DNA from 2 places in the Nonomuraea sp. NPDC003804 genome. Region 2 is predicted to be linked to the other one. Evidence: riboswitches for the same ligand, from Rfam matches in the RefSeq annotation. Region 2 holds a riboswitch; the other holds the start of a gene.

Region 1 (3,487 bases), on a different contig from region 2:
TCACGCTCATGGTCGATTCCGCCGAGCACCTCGACTTCATCGAGTCGGCGGTGCCGGCAGGCGGCCCGGTCCTGCGGCTCTGCCTCGACATCGACGCCGGATACGTCGCCCTCGGCGGGCGTTTCCGCGCCGGCGCCCTGCGCTCCCCGGTCCGCGAACCCGCCCACGCCGCCGACCTGGCCGCCGAGATCGCCAAGCGGCCGGCCTTCCGCCTGGTCGGCCTCATGGCCTACGAGGCGCAGATCGCGGGCGTCGGCGACGACCCGCCCGGCAACGCGGCCTTCGCCCGCGCCATCAGGCTGATGCAGGCCCGCTCGGCCCGCGAGCTGATCGTACGGCGCGGCCGCATCGTCAACGCCGTCAGGCAGGTCGCCGACCTCGAGTTCGTCAACGGCGGCGGCACCGGCAGCGTCGACCGCACGGTCAGGGAGAAGGCCGTCACCGAGTGCGCGGCCGGCTCGGGCTTCTTCCACCCCAGGCTCTTCGACTTCTACCGGGGCTTCAGCGGCCGTCCCGCCGCGCTGTTCGCCCTTCCGGTCGTCCGGCGTCCAGGGCTCGGCGTGGTGACCGTGCTCGGCGGCGGCTACCTGGCCTCAGGGGCGCCGGGGCCGTCGCGGCTGCCCCAGCCGTACCTGCCGCCGGGGCTGCGCTACTCCTCCGACGAGGGCGCGGGCGAGGTGCAGACCCCGCTGCTCGGCCAGCCCGCCGAGGACCTGCGCGTCGGCGACAGGGTGTGGTTCCGCCACGCCAAGTCGGGCGAGCTGTGCGAGCGGTTCGCGAGCCTGCTGCTGGTCGAGGGTGACAAGGTCGTCGAGGAGGTCCCGACCTACCGGGGTGAAGGCAGGACCTTCCTCTGACCCGCCACCCTCCGGCTCGGCGCCCGCGAGGGTGCGTGGCGCCCGTCCTCCGGCCCCTCGCGGGGCGCCCGGCGGGCCGGTGACGCCTGCCCGTCAGCGCCTGCGGCGCCGGCGCCACAGGACGATCGCCGCGCCCACGACCAGCACCGCGCCCACGGCGATCAGCGCCGAGCCGACAGGCCGCTCGTCCTCCCACAGGTCCCCGGCGTCGTCGTCGTAGCGCACCGGCCGCGGCGTCACCCCCACGAGATCGCCGACCGACGCCACGAAGTGCTCGGCCCTCGACTTGACCTCGTCCATGCTGCGCTGGGCCACCCGCTTGGGGCTCACCCGGTCGGCGATGGCGTCAACGGTCCGCGCGAGCTCGGCGCGCGTCCGGGTGATCCTGCGCTCCAGCTCTTCAGGGTCGGTCTCGGCCATGGCTCTCCTTTCTCAGGGTGATCAGTCTGTCAGGTCGCGCCGCCGTACCGCACGGCGGGCGAAACGTGTCCCTCCGATTGGGGTTAGGTTGAGCCCGTGACCGAAACCAAGCTCCAGCCAGGAGACGCCGCTCCGGACTTCACGCTCCCCGCGGCCGACGGCGGCGCCGTCTCTCTCGACGCCTACCGCGGCAAGCGCGTCATCCTGTACTTCTACCCCGCCGCCATGACGCCCGGATGCACCAAGCAGGCGTGCGACTTCCGCGACAACCTCGGTCAGCTGACCGACGAGGGTTTCGTCGTTCTCGGCGTCTCCAAGGACAAGACCGACAAGCTGGTGAAGTTCGTCGAGCGCGACGCGCTGACCTTCCCGCTGCTGTCCGACGTCGACCTGGAGATCCACAAGGCCTACGGCGCGTACGGCGCCAAGAAGCTGTACGGCAAGGAGGTCGTCGGCGTGATCCGCTCGACCTTCGTCATCGGCCCCGACGGGAAGATCGAGCAGGCGCTCTACAACGTGAAGGCGACGGGCCACGTGGCCGGTCTGAAGAAGAAGCTCGGCCTGGCCTGAGGTTTGCGATCAAGTCCGCGGGCTTGATCGCAAACGAGTATCTCGGCCCCGGCCCGGGCGCTAAGCTGATGGCGGTTGCGCGGGCGTGGCGAAATCGGCATACGCGGCAGGTTTAGGTCCTGTTGGTGGTGACACTGTGGGGGTTCGAGTCCCCCCGCCCGCACCTTTCCCTTGATGGCCGGATCCGTACTAGTCTTGCCTACGGACACCGATGAACCCACGCGGGAGAGCGTCCTGGCACCCGGCCAGGACCCCTGAAGGAGCAAGCACTCCCCGCGAACCTCTCAAGGCAAAGGACCGCGCGGGCAAGGTGACCTCTGGAAAGCAGGCCTGCGGGGCCTCGCCGAAGGTGAAAGTCCGGCAAAACCGGGTGAAGCTCTCAGGCACCGATGACAGAGGGGGAGGATCCTGGCATCCAACCCATCCTGAGGTGCGAACAATGTCCCGACCGACACCGCTACGAGACGTACACGAGAGTCTCGGCGCGACGCTGACCGACTTCGCCGGCTGGTTGATGCCGCTGCGCTACGGGAGCGAGTCCGCCGAGCACAAGGCCGTACGCGAGCGGGCCGGGCTGTTCGACCTGTCCCACATGGGGGAGATCTTCGTGACCGGCCCGCAGGCCGGCGAGGCGCTCGACTACGCGCTGGTCGGCCACCTGTCCGTGCTCGCGCCCGGCCGCGCCCGCTACACGATGATCGTCAACGAGCAGGGCGGGGTCCTCGACGACCTCATCGTCTACCGCCTGGCCGACGACGAGTACATGGTCGTCGCCAACGCCTCCAACTACCCCATGGTCGCCGAGCGGCTCACCGAGCGCGCCGAGGGCTTCGACGCGGTCGTCGACGACCGCTCCGACCAGTACGCGCTCATCGCGATCCAGGGCCCGCGCGCCCAGGAGATCCTCGCCACGCTCACCGACGCCGACCTCGCGGGCCTGAAGTACTACGCCGGCCTGCCCGGCACGGTCGCCGGCGCCGAGGCGCTCATCGCCCGCACCGGCTACACCGGCGAGGACGGCTTCGAACTCTTCGTCGCCAACGCCGACGCCGTCGCGCTGTGGCACGCGCTGGCCAAGGCCGGCGAGCCGTACGAGATCATGCCCGCCGGCCTGTCCAGCCGTGACACGCTCCGCCTCGAGGCCGGCATGCCGCTGTACGGCAACGAGCTCGGCGTCTCGCTCACGCCCTTCGACGCCGGCCTCGGCCGCGTGGTGAAGTTCGACAAGCCCGGCGACTTCGTCGGCAGGGCCGCGCTCGAGCAGGTCAAGGACGTCCCGCCGCGCCGCCGCCTCGTCGGCCTGGTCGCGACGGGTCGCAGGGTCCCTCGCCATGGGTTCCCTGTCACCAGTGACGGGGCCGTCGTGGGCGAGGTGACCAGCGGCGCGCCGTCGCAGACCCTCGGCAAGCCCATCGCGATGGCGTACGTGGACACTGGGATAGAAGAAGGTCTGGCCGTTGACATCCGGGGCAGCCAAGAGGGCGTGGACCTGGTTGAGCTGCCTTTCTACAGGAGGAACAAGTGAGCAGCATTCCCGACGATCTGAGCTACACCAAGGAGCACGAGTGGGTCGCCGGACTCGACGACGGCCTGACCCTGACGGTGGGCATCACGGCCTATGCCGCCGAGGCGCTGGGCGA
Region 2 (3,487 bases):
CGAAGGCGGCGGCGACCTGCTCCAGGTGAGCCAGGGTGGTCTTCTCGTCGCAGGCGACCGAGACGTGGTCGGCGTCGGCCTGCCAGAGGTTGACGCCGCGCTCGGCGGCCGCGGCGACCACCTGGGCCGCCTTGCCGGGCACGCGGGCCAGCACGGTGTCGAAGAAACCGTCGTGGACGATCTCGACACGGCCGGCGCGCAGGGCCGCGGCGAGCGTGACGGCCATGCGGTGGGTGCGCTGGGCGATGCGGCGCAGGCCCTCGGGGCCGTGGTAGACGGCGTACATGCCGGCGATGACGGCCAGCAGCACCTGGGCGGTGCAGATGTTGCTGGTGGCCTTCTCGCGGCGGATGTGCTGCTCGCGGGTCTGCAGGGCCAGGCGGTAGGCGGGGTCGCCGTCGGCGTCCACCGACACGCCGACGAGCCGGCCCGGCATCTGGCGCTGCAGGCCCTCGCGGACCGACATGTAGGCGGCGTGCGGGCCGCCGAAGCCGAACGGCACGCCGAAGCGCTGCGAGGAGCCGATGGCGATGTCGGCGCCGAGCTCGCCGGGGGCCGCGACCAGCGTCAGCGACAGCAGGTCGGCCGCGGCCACGACCAGCGCGCCGCCCGCGTGGGCGGCCTCGGCCAGGGCGCGGAAGTCGCGCAGGCGGCCGGAGGCGCCCGGGTACTGCACGAGCACGCCGAAGCACTCGGGCAGCTCACCGTCGAGGGAGTCGACGACCAGCTCGATGCCCAGCGGCTCGGCCCGGGTGGCCAGCACGGCCTTGGTCTGGGGCAGCGCGTCGGCGTCGACGACGAAGACGTTGCTCTTGGACCTGCCCGCGCGGCGCGCCAGCGTCATCGCCTCGGCGGCGGCGGTGGCCTCGTCCAGCAGGGAGGCACCGGCCACGTCGAGACCGGTCAGGTCGGAGACGACGGTCTGGAAGTTGAGCAGCGCCTCCAGGCGACCCTGGGAGATCTCCGGCTGGTAGGGCGTGTAGGCGGTGTACCAGCCCGGGTTCTCCAGCAGGTTGCGCCTGATCACCGCGGGGGTGACGGTGTCGTAGTAGCCCAGGCCGATCATGGAGGTGAGCACCTGGTTGCGGCCGGCCAGCGCCCGCAGTTCGGCGATCACTTCGCTCTCGCCCGCCGCGACGGGCAGCTTCAGCTGGTCCTTGGCCCTGATGGCCTCGGGTACGGCCACCGCTACCAGGTCGGCGACCGACTCGAAGCCGACCGCCTCCAGCATCTTGGCCTGCTCGCCGTCCGAGGGACCGATGTGGCGGGTCGCGAACGGCGGTGCAGCGAGGTCGCTGAGGGGCTCGGTCATGGAAACTGCCTCCCAAGGCTGGTGGAGAGCACGGGCGTCTGCCGGGTCTCCCCCTCTGTCATCAACCTGAGAGGTTCGCCCGCGGGGTCGCGGGCTTGCACCGTCGGTGAGACGCGCCTGGCGGGCGTGCCTGCTTTCCAGAGTGGCCTCGTCCGAGCGGTACTGGGTGCCTGAGAGATTCCGGGGAGGGTTGCTCCTTCGGCGCCCCGGTGGCCCGGGGACTCTCCCGCTCGGGGTCGTCGGCTCCAGCCCTAGGCTACCAGCGTCCGGGAATCAGCCCATTCGCCGGGCTCTGCGGCGCTGGGCGAGTTCGTCAGTGGGATGGTCGGCCGGGACGGTGTCCTCGACCGCCGCTCGTTCCCCCGGCAGCTCCGCGAGCGATCCCTCGACTTCGCGCCAGACCCTGCCGAGCGCGATACCGAACACTCCCTGACCGCCTTGCAGCAGGTCGATGACCTCGTCGGCCGAGGTGCACTCGTAGACGCTGACGCCGTCGCTCATGAGCGTGATCCTGCTCAGGTCGCCGACGCCCCGATCTCTCAGGTGCTGTACGGCGGTGCGGATCTGCTGGAGCGACACGCCGGTGTCGAGCAGCCGCTTGACGACCTTGAGCACCAGGATGTCGCGGAAGCTGTAGAGCCGCTGCGAGCCGGATCCGTGCGCGGCTCTTATCGTCGGCTCGACCAGGCCCGTGCGCGCCCAGTAGTCCAGTTGCCTGTAGGTGATGCCGGCCGCCGCGCAGGCCGTGGGGCCGCGATAGCCGATGTCGGCAGGCAGCGTCGTGGGCTGCTCGTCGAAGAGCAGGCCCTGCTCACCGGCACGCTGGCGCGCGGTTTCGCGCCGCACCGGATCTTCCTGGCCGGCCGTCTTTCCCTCGCCGCTGCTGACCGCCACGCGGACCTCCGGCTTTCTCTCATCCCGTGGTCTGATCTGGGGGTTCGTAAATGACAACCACAGGTTTCACTTGCACCGTAGGACCGTGACCATCCGCAGTCAACGATCCGGCTCGGCGCGTCGCGAAGCGTAAATGCAGTGAAATGCGTACCCCAGGTGGCGACCAAGGGTACGAGCCTTCACGAAGGGAGTCCTACCCCGCGCGTCCGAAGTCCTCGGGCGTGATGGTGTCAAGGAACTCCCTGAACTTCTCCACCTCATCCTCCTGGTCATCGGGGATGATCACTCCGGCCTCCTGCACGACCTCCTCGCTGGCGAAGATCCGCGCACCGGTGCGCAGCGCGAGGGCGATGGAGTCGGAGGGGCGCGCGCTGACCTCCACGCCGTTGGAGAAGACCAGATCGGCGAAGAAGATCCCGTCACGCAGAGCGACGATGTTGACCGCACGCAGGCCGACGCCCAACGCGCTCAGCACGTCCCTGAACAGGTCGTGGGTCAAGGGCCTGGGCGGCGGTTCCTCCGCCTGGGCGAGCGCGATGGCCGTGGCTTCGGTCATTCCTATCCAGATCGGGAGAAACCTCTCACCCTGCGCCTCCTTGAGCAGAACGATCGGCTGATTTGTGGGCATTTCAACGCGAACGCCCACTACCTCCATCTGCAACACGGGCTGCTCCGAATTCACGATCCATGGGCCGCATCTACCGCACTTCAACGTAACACCCACTGGGTAGGTAATATCCCCTGCCCCCGAGGCTTCCCGCCAACCTACCGGGCTCCCGGGCCGCCTCGGCGGGCGCCCGCATCCCCGACGGCAGCGGGCGAGCGGAATTTCCGGTTTTTTCGGGATGCCGCCCTGCGGGTCAGCCGCCCAGGGCCGAGCGGACGGCGGTGCGCAACAGAGCGGCGTGCAGCTCGAGCAACTGGCCGGACAGCTGCCTGGCCGTCTCGTCGGCCTCGCCGATGGCGCCCGGAGCGCGCCGCTTGAGGATGGGGGCGACGGCCTGCTCCACCAGACCGGCCTCGCGCTCGGCGGCGGCCCTGACCGCGCGCAGGTGCCGGGCGTGCAGGCCGTACCGGGCCAGGGCGCCGACGCTGCGCGCCACCTTGACCGCGTCCTCGTCGTAGCGCCGGGCGACCGGCGCGAGCAGGCCGTAGTCCTCCAGCTCGGTGAGGGTCTCGTCGTCGAGCCCGCTGGCCTCCAGCAGCTCGGCGCGGCTGAACCGGACCTCCTTGGTCTCGGGCAGCGCCCGGGGACGGCCGAGCTCGTCGGCCATCCTGTCC

What was found. Region 2 has a riboswitch for glycine ahead of gcvP (aminomethyl-transferring glycine dehydrogenase). Riboswitches for the same ligand answer to the same signal wherever they lie in the genome.
Region 1: another riboswitch for glycine. It lies ahead of gcvT (glycine cleavage system aminomethyltransferase GcvT); the one in region 2 lies ahead of gcvP (aminomethyl-transferring glycine dehydrogenase).

The regions. Positions count from the first base shown of each region.
Region 1 is NZ_JBEXMT010000030.1:126,116-129,602, forward strand. It holds gene ABZX22_RS34255 (amino acid deaminase/aldolase) at 1-857, shown strand, start outside; gene ABZX22_RS34260 (DUF3618 domain-containing protein) at 951-1,277, opposite strand; gene bcp (thioredoxin-dependent thiol peroxidase) at 1,374-1,847, shown strand; tRNA gene ABZX22_RS34270 (tRNA-Leu) at 1,927-2,010, shown strand; glycine riboswitch at 2,060-2,157, shown strand; gene gcvT (glycine cleavage system aminomethyltransferase GcvT) at 2,287-3,372, shown strand; gene gcvH (glycine cleavage system protein GcvH) at 3,369-3,487, shown strand, end outside.
Region 2 is NZ_JBEXMT010000005.1:7,868-11,354, forward strand. It holds gene gcvP (aminomethyl-transferring glycine dehydrogenase) at 1-1,312, opposite strand, end outside; glycine riboswitch at 1,460-1,551, opposite strand; gene ABZX22_RS07990 (MerR family transcriptional regulator) at 1,586-2,206, opposite strand; gene ABZX22_RS07995 (bifunctional nuclease family protein) at 2,400-2,870, opposite strand; gene ABZX22_RS08000 (MerR family transcriptional regulator) at 3,067-3,487, opposite strand, start outside.